2 regions of the Xylophilus sp. PBN-3R genome follow, and region 2 is predicted to be linked to the other one. Evidence: predicted binding sites of a transcription regulator. Region 2 holds the regulator's gene; the other holds the start of a gene.
The links. Region 2 encodes HrcA, which represses chaperone genes, less so after heat shock. Its sites were predicted from a motif close to TTAGCACTCNNNNNNNNNGAGTGCTAA; they were not measured.

Region 1: the regulator HrcA is predicted to act here: its motif matches at 1,722-1,748, upstream of AC3ANW_RS01495 (co-chaperone GroES).

Annotation. Positions count from the first base shown of each region.
Region 1 is NZ_CM173225.1:308,271-312,685, reverse strand. Features, by position in the region: gene AC3ANW_RS01510 (GntR family transcriptional regulator) at 1-272, shown strand, start outside; partial or broken gene AC3ANW_RS01505 (hypothetical protein) at 301-531, shown strand; gene AC3ANW_RS01500 (hypothetical protein) at 820-1,500, opposite strand; gene AC3ANW_RS01495 (co-chaperone GroES) at 1,862-2,155, shown strand; gene groL (chaperonin GroEL) at 2,218-3,870, shown strand; gene pgi (glucose-6-phosphate isomerase) at 4,052-4,415, opposite strand, start outside.
Region 2 is NZ_CM173225.1:3,908,264-3,912,678, forward strand. Features, by position in the region: gene AC3ANW_RS18640 (CoA-acylating methylmalonate-semialdehyde dehydrogenase) at 1-299, opposite strand, end outside; gene AC3ANW_RS18645 (LysR family transcriptional regulator) at 420-1,331, shown strand; gene hrcA (heat-inducible transcriptional repressor HrcA) at 1,335-2,339, opposite strand; gene AC3ANW_RS18655 (NAD kinase) at 2,377-3,267, shown strand; gene recN (DNA repair protein RecN) at 3,272-4,415, shown strand, end outside.

The DNA.
Region 1 (4,415 bases), 1.3 Mb from region 2:
AGTTCCATGAACGCCTGTGCGCCATCAGCGATGCGCCGCGGCTGATGTACCAGATCTCCGCCCTCCACTCGGTCGTCGAGCCGCTGATGCGCATCTGGCTGGACAACCGGCCTTCGTCTTCTTATGTGCAGGATGTCCACGAAGACCTGCTGGTGACCCTGCAGGCCGGAGATGCCGCCGCCATGGAAAACAGCATGCGCGCCCATGTACTGCGCACCGTCCCCGGCATTACTTCGGCAATGAAACAGAACGCCGAAACGGTCAAGGCCTGAGGCGGCTCTGCAAGCCGGCAAACTCGGCGTGTCGCGGTCCGCACACGAGGGTTTGGGGGGTCGCCGCACCGAGCACTGCAGTCCAGCCGGCACCCTCTACGCACCGGCAAACAGCCTGGCATATTGGTCGCCAGCGCATTGGCCGGTGCGCACACTGGTGGTGCATTTCCACAAGCTGGGTACCGAGGCCAAGCTGACCGAAGCAGCCGCCAGGCAGCAGGTCATGGACCCACTCGAGTCCATGCGCTACGGCGGCGACGAGTATTTATGCATCAACGATTTCACGCCCACCATGCTCATGCACCCGATGCGGCCCGACTCGACGGCAAGAACCTGTCCGAGAACAAGGACCCGACCGGGAAACGCCTGTAGTCGGCATGCGCGGGCGAAATCGCTCGGGCAAACACGGGCAGCCACGACCTGTCCGCCCGCACCGTGATGCACAGGGCCGAGAACGCCCGGCCGGCCAGTCTGCTGGCGGTCTCCGCGATGCGGCCCCAGGCCGAGCAACCGGCGCATAGCATCGGCGTGTTCCGGCTGACCTGAACTACAGGACCAGCGGCGCACCGTCGAACTGGAGTTGTTCCTTGTCCAGCGCCGATGCGGCGAGCGGGTCGATGTCGAAGGCGATGCCGAATGCCTTCGCCACGGGAGCTGTCTCGATGGGAAGCTCCCACGTCAGGAAAAGCTGATCCCAGTCACGTCCGGGCGTGAACTCCGCCGGATCGAACCGATGCTGACCTCGCGGCACTACCGCATGCGGCTGGCAGGTGTCGAATACCAGGGCCGTGCCCCGCACCAGCGGAATACGCAGTTCGGCCAGCGGGAACAGCACATCCAGTCCACGGTCCTCGCTGACAAACAGGTTGCAGAAGGCAGCGCCGCCGTATTGATCGCCATCGTGGTGGAGCGCCGCACCGCGGCAAGCCATCAGTGCCTGGTCGGCATCGGCCAGGAGATCCTGCAGGCCGAAAGCCTGCAACCAGTGGGCAAGCGTCCGGACACACAGCCGGTAATCGGGCCAGCGGCTGCGGGCACGGGCCAGGGACAGAGGCTTGACATCGCCCGGCTCCATTGCCAGCCGGGTTGAAATCTCTCGGCTGCAATCGTCCACGAGCCGGGGGGGCAACACCGGCAGGTCCAGCGCGGAGTGCAGAACGCGGGTGCCGACGCTGCGGCTGCGGATGACTTCGCCACTCCAGAAAAAGGAGCGGAGACGACCCTTCACGGGCCCTGCTGGATCGGCGTCGACGAACATGCCCGGCAATGTAGCAAGGCGCCACCGCCGTGGGCGCGACCAGCGCGATCCCCCATGCCGGCGCTCGTTTTTTCGGGATGCAACGCTGGCCGTGCGGGAAGAGCAACGGCAGACATCATCACCACGCGGCGACCCGACGACCCGCCCTAGGGCCCATCGCCCTCTTGAAACCCAAGAAAACGTCGCTATCATTAGCACTCGCCGGGGACGAGTGCCAACAATGCCAAACAGGCTGCGACACCAACCTGGCGTGCCGAGAGCCGCTTCCACGCGGTGCGCCAAGGCGCAAAAAACATTTGTCCGTCAGATTCGCTTCCTCCAAGGAGTTGCCATGAAGAACCTTCGCCCTCTGCACGATCGTGTGATCGTCAAGCGCCTCGAACAAGAAACCAAGACCGCCTCCGGTCTGATCATTCCTGACAACGCCGCTGAAAAGCCTGATCAAGGTGAAGTCCTGGCCGTCGGCCCTGGCAAGAAGAACGACAAGGGCGAAGTTTCGGCGCCTGGCGTCAAGGTCGGCGACCGCGTCCTGTTCGGCAAGTACTCGGGCCAGACCGTCAAGGTCAACGGCGACGAGCTGCTGGTCATGAAGGAAGAAGACCTGTTCGCAGTGGTCGAAGGCTGATCGGCCTCCCCGCGACTCGTTTCATTCCATCCCTCATTTACTGAATTTCGGAGTTAAAAATCATGGCAGCAAAAGACGTAGTCTTCGGCGGTGAAGCCCGCGCCCGTATGGTCGAAGGCGTGAACATCCTGGCCAACGCGGTCAAGGTCACCCTGGGCCCCAAGGGTCGCAACGTGGTCCTGGAGCGCTCGTTCGGCGCCCCCACCGTCACCAAGGACGGTGTGTCCGTCGCCAAGGAAATCGAACTCAAGGACAAGCTGCAGAACATGGGCGCCCAGCTCGTGAAGGAAGTGGCCTCCAAGACCAGCGACAACGCCGGTGACGGCACCACCACCGCGACCGTGCTGGCCCAGGCCATCGTGCGCGAAGGCAGCAAGTACGTTGCCGCCGGCCTGAACCCGATGGACCTGAAGCGCGGTATCGACAAGGCAGTCACTGCCCTGGTCGCCCAGCTGAAGAACGCATCCAAGGCCACCACCACCTCCAAGGAAATCGCTCAAGTCGGCGCCATCTCGGCCAACTCTGACGAATCCATCGGCAAGATCATCGCTGACGCGATGGACAAGGTCGGCAAGGAAGGCGTGATCACCGTCGAAGACGGCAAGTCGCTGGACAACGAACTCGACGTCGTCGAAGGCATGCAGTTCGACCGCGGCTACCTGTCGCCCTACTTCATCAACAACCCTGAAAAGCAAGCCGCGCTGCTGGACAACCCGTTTGTCCTGCTGTTCGACAAGAAGATCAGCAACATCCGTGACCTGTTGCCCGTGCTGGAGCAAGTCGCCAAGGCCGGCCGTCCCCTGCTGATCATTGCCGAAGAAGTCGAAGGCGAAGCCCTGGCTACCCTGGTGGTCAACACCATTCGCGGCATCCTGAAGGTCGTGGCCGTCAAGGCTCCGGGCTTTGGCGACCGTCGCAAGGCCATGCTGGAAGACATCGCCATCCTGACCGGTGGCAAGGTCATCGCCGAAGAAGTCGGCCTGACCCTGGAAAAGGTGACCCTGGCCGACCTGGGCTCTGCCAAGACCATCGAAGTGGGCAAGGAAAACACCACCATCATCGACGGCGCCGGCGTTGCCGGTGATATCGAAGCCCGCGTCAAGCAGATCCGCATCCAGATCGAAGAAGCGACCAGCGACTACGACCGTGAAAAGCTGCAAGAACGCGTGGCCAAGCTGGCCGGCGGTGTTGCCGTGATCAAGGTCGGCGCTGCCACCGAAGTCGAAATGAAGGAAAAGAAGGCACGTGTCGAAGACGCCCTGCACGCTACCCGCGCTGCCGTCGAAGAAGGCATCGTCGCTGGCGGCGGCGTGGCTCTGCTGCGCGCCAAGCAAGCTGCTGGCGAAATCAAGGGCGACAACGCTGACCAGGACGCCGGCATCAAGCTGATCCTGAAGGCCATCGAAGCTCCTCTGCGCGAAATCGTCTACAACGCCGGCGGCGAGCCCAGCGTGGTGGTCAATGCCGTGCTGCAAGGCGCTGGCAACTACGGCTTCAACGCCGCCAACGACACCTACGGCGACATGATCGAAATGGGTATCCTGGACCCGACCAAGGTGACGCGCACTGCCCTGCAGAACGCAGCATCCGTCGCTTCGTTGCTGCTGACGACCGAAGCCATGGTCGCCGAAGCACCGAAGGACGAATCCGGCGCCGGCGGCATGCCTGGCGGCGGCATGGGTGGCATGGGCGGCATGGGCGACATGGGCATGTAATTCAGCCCCCCAGCTTCTTACTGCGCTGCCGCTCCGTATGGTTCGCCACCCCCGAGGGGGGTGGTCCGACTCCACAGGAGGAATGCAGTTCGGTGACGAAGCCGGCAAGTAAAAACCCCCGCGTCTTTCGACGGCGGGGGTTTTTTACTTTTGGGCTGGACGCCAGCCTGCGCCGGGACGATCAGTTGGGCTGGCGCAGTCTGGCCAGCAGGCCGGCTGTGGATGGGTCCAGGCCGGTGGTGTCGCCGCTGGTCAGGCGGGGCTCGATTTCCTTGGCCAGCACCTTGCCAAGTTCCACGCCCCACTGGTCGAAGCTGTTGATGCCCCACAGGGCGCCGCTCACGAAGACGCGGTGTTCGTAGAGCGCGATCAGCGCGCCCAGGGCTTCGGGGTTGAGCTTTTCCAGCACGAAGAAGGTGCTGGGGCGGTTGCCCGGGAAGTTCCTGTGGCCGCCGTTGTCCTGTTTGCCTTGCAACAGCGCCTGGGCTTGCGCCAGTGCGTTCGCCAGCAGTTTGGGATGGTGGCCCGGCAGTTCGTGGGACGCG
Region 2 (4,415 bases):
GTCAGCAGCGCCGCCAGTTCGGCCATGTTCTCGCGAATCAGCTGCTGGTATTTGAGGAAGATGCGGGCCCGCGCGCCGATGGGTGTCTTGCGCCAGGTGACAAAAGCCCGCTTACCGCTGGCGACGGCGGCATCGACTTCCGCGGGGGTGGCGAAAGGTACTTGCGCCAGCACCTCCTGGGTGGCCGGGTTGACCACGTCACGCCACTGCGTGGTGGCCGAGTCGACGAACCTGCCATCGATCAGGAGTTTGACCGTGGGGGCCTGGGCATGCGGCAGCGAGGCCGGCAGAGCGGACATGTCTTGTCTCCAGTCATTGTTGAATCGAGCCATCCTATGCCTGCAAATTTGTCGCCACAACAGGGAAAATAGCAGCCCGCTCTTGCAGATTTGCAGGGGTCGCCACTCACCGGATTTGCCATGGACTGGGACAACCTGCGTTTTTTCCTGGAGACCGCCCGCGCCGGCACGCTGGCTGCCGCCGCGCGTCGTCTGGAGGTCGACGACACGACGGTTTCGCGGCGCATCCAGGCGCTGGAAAAGTCGCTGGGCCGGCCATTGTTCGTGCGCAGCGCGACAGGTTTCACCGCCACCGAGGCAGGGCGCGAACTGCTGCCGCATGCCGAAGCGATGGAGGCTGCCAGCCGCGCCATCGATGCCGACCGGGCTGCCCATCGGCCTCCGGGCGAACTGGCGGGCACGGTACGTATCGGCACCACCGAGGGTTTCGGCGCGGCGGTGCTGGCACCCCGGCTGGCCGGGCTTTCGACCCAGCAGCCACGCCTCGTGGTCGACCTGCTGGCGGTGCCCCGCACAGTGAACCTGGGCCGACGCGAAGCCGACATCGTGGTGGCGCTGGAACGGCCGGCGCGCGGCGAAGTGATCGCCGTGCGGCTGTGCGACTACACCCTGCGGCTGTACGCGTCACGCGACTATTTGCTGAGCCACCCGCCGATCCGCCAGACGGAAGACCTGCAACAGCACCCCTTCGTGGGTTATATCGACGACCTGATGTTCAGCCGCGAACTGCAATACCTGCGCGAGATGGGGCCACCCCGCCGGTTCGCCTTGCGCAGCACCAGCATCGTGGCGCAATGGCAGGCGGTGGCGGCGGGCGCGGGACTGGGGGTCTTGCCGGCATTTCTGGCGGGGGCCGATCCGCGGCTGCGGCCGGTGTTCGACGCTGCGGGTCAGGCCGAGTTCACCCGCACTTTCTGGATGTCGATGCCGGCCGAAAACCGGGGTCTGCCGCGCATGCAGGCGGTGTGGGAACTGCTCAAGCAGATCGCCGCCGACAGCGCGCCCCTGCTGCGCGGCGAGCCGTCGGCCTGACGTTTATTTGGGGTGGCTGAGCGCGTTGCTCAGCAGGCGGGAGGTGATGTCGACGATCTGGATCATGCGGTCGTAGGCCATGCGGGTCGGCCCGATCACACCCAGGGTGCCGACCACCTGGCCGTTGACTTCATAGGGTGCGCTGACCACCGACAGTTCCTCGATGGGCACGATGCGGCTTTCGCCGCCGATATAGATGCGCACGCCTTCGGCCTGGCTGGAGTTCTCGAGCAGGCGCATCAACTGGGTCTTCTGCTCGAACAGGTCGAAGGCCCGGCGCAGCTGGCCCATGTCGCTGGAAAAGTCGCTGACCGCCAGCAGGTTGCGTTCACCGGAAATGACGACTTCGTCGGCCTGCTGCATGGCGTCGGAGCTGGCGTCGACCGCCGCCTGCATCAACGCAGCGATTTCGTCGCGCAGCGCCTGCACTTCGGACTTGATGCGTTCACGCACCTGTTCCATTGCCAGGCCGGCGTAGTTCTGGTTGAGGAAGTTGGCTGCCTCGATCAGTTGCGGCTGGGCGATGTCGGTCTCGGTGATGATGACCCGGTTCTGCACGTCGCCCTCGGGCGACACGATGATGACCAGGATGCGGCGTTCGGACAGCCGCAAAAATTCGATGTGCCGGAACACCGAACTGCGGCGCGGCGCCATCACCACACCGACGAACTGCGACAGGTTGGACAGCACCTGTGCGGCGCTGGCGATGACCTTCTGAGGCTGGTCGGCCAGCAGCGCCGGCTGCTCGGCCAGCGCAGGACGTTGCGCGGTCAGCATGGTGTCGACGAAAAGGCGGTAGCCCCGGGCGGTGGGAATACGGCCGGCGGATGTATGGGGGCTGGCGATGAGGCCCAGGTCTTCCAGGTCGGCCATCACGTTGCGTACGGTGGCCGGCGAAAGTTCGATGCCGGTGGCACGCGAAAGTGTGCGCGAACCCACCGGCTGGCCATCGGCGATGTACCGTTCCACCAGGGCTTTCAGCAGCAGCTTGGCGCGGTCGTCTAGCATGGACGGATTCTAGAGGCTGCCGTGTTGTAATTTCCTGATGAATAAGCGTTTTCGCCACGTTGCCCTGGTCGGCAAATACTTCTTGCCCATCGGTGAAGCGGTGGCCGATGCCTCCCGGGCGACCATGGCCGAGATTGCCGCCTTTCTCGAATCCCAGGGCTGCAAGGTCTCGATGGAAGCCGCCACCGCCGCCGGCAGCGGGCTCGACTATCCCGCGCTGGATGCCGCAGGCATTGGCCGCGAATGCGACCTGGCGCTGGTGGTCGGCGGCGACGGCACCATGCTGGGCATCGGCCGCGAACTGGCGCGCTACGGCACGCCGCTGATCGGCATCAACCAGGGCCGGCTGGGTTTCATCACCGACATTCCGCTGGACCACTTTGCCGAGGCGCTCGCCCCCATGCTGGCCGGCGAATACACCGAAGACCGCCGCAGCCTGATGGAAGCGCAGGTGATCCGTGAAGGCCGGGTGGTGTTCGAGGCGCCGGCCATGAACGACGTGGTGGTCAACCGTGGTGCCACTTCCGGCATGGTCGAACTGCGGGTGAAGGTCGATGGTTATTTTGTTGCCAGTCAGCGCGCCGACGGCTTGATCATTGCGTCGCCCACCGGCTCGACGGCTTATTCGCTGTCGGCCGGCGGGCCCATGCTGCATCCGTCGCTGCCGGGCTGGGTGCTGGTGCCGATCGCGCCCCACATGCTGTCCAACCGTCCGCTGGTGCTGGCCGACGCTGCCGAGATCGAGGTCGAACTGGTCGCCGGCCGCGGCGCCAGCGCCAATTTCGACATGCAGTCGCTGGCTTCGCTGCTGCATGGGGACCGGGTGGTGGTGCGCAGGTCCCGGCACCAGGCACTCTTCCTGCATCCGCAGGGATGGAACTATTTCGACACCTTGCGCAAGAAACTGCATTGGAACGAGGGAGGCTGAACCTGTGGCTCTGAAACGCATCGCCCTGCGCGATTTCGTCATCGTGCGGGCGCTCGAACTGGACCTCTCAGCGGGTTTCAGCGTACTGACCGGCGAAACCGGTGCCGGCAAGTCGATCCTGATCGACGCGCTGCAACTGGCGCTCGGCAGCCGTGCCGATGCGGGTGTGGTGCGTGAAGGCGCGGCGCGGGCCGAGATCAGTGTCGAATTCGACGACACCGGTGCGCTGACCGGCTGGCTGGAAGATGCGGGCTTCGATGTCGGAGACAACCTGCTGCTGCGTCGCACGGTGGATATCCAGGGCAAGAGCCGGGCCTGGGTCAACGGCAGCGCCGCCACCGCCGCCCAGTTGCGTGAACTGGGCGAACGGCTGGTCGACATTCACGGCCAGCATGCCTGGCAGAGCCTGACCCGGCCCGAAGCGGTGCGCGGCCTGCTGGACGCCTATGCCGGTATCGATGTTGCGCCGATGGCGGCGCGTTGGTCGGCCTGGCGGGCGGCACAACGCACCCTGGACGAGGCACGTTCGGCGCAAGAGTCGTTGCAGCGCGAACGCGAGCGCCTGGCGTGGCAGATCGGCGAGGTCGACAAGCTGGCCCCCACCGCGCAGGAATGGCCCGAACTCAATGCAGAACATACGCGGCGCTCGAACGCACAGGCGCTGATCGATGCCGCCGGTCGCGCGCTGGAGGCACTCGAAGGCGATGTCGGCGGCGCCACCACCGGCCTGGCACGGGCGCATGCCCTGCTGCAGGAACAGGACGGGATCGACCCCGAATTCAAGGCCCTGGCCGATGTGCTGGCGGGCAGCCTGGCGCAGGCCGAAGACGCAGTGCATTCCCTGCACGCCTGGCTGCGCCGCACCGACCCCGATCCCAAGGCGCTGGCCGCACTGGACGACCGGCTGTCGCTCTGGATGTCGCTGGCGCGCCGTTACCGGCGTACGCCCGAGGAATTGCCGGTGCTGCTGGCCGGCTGGCGCGAGGAACTGGCCCGGCTGGATGCGGCGACCGATCTCGCCAAGCTGGAAGACGCCGAACGCAAGGCGTCGGAAGCCTTCCGCAGCGAGGGCCGCAAGGTGTCGCAGGCGCGCGCCAAGGCGGCTCCGCGACTGTCGCGCACTGTCACCGAAGCCATGCAGGGCCTGG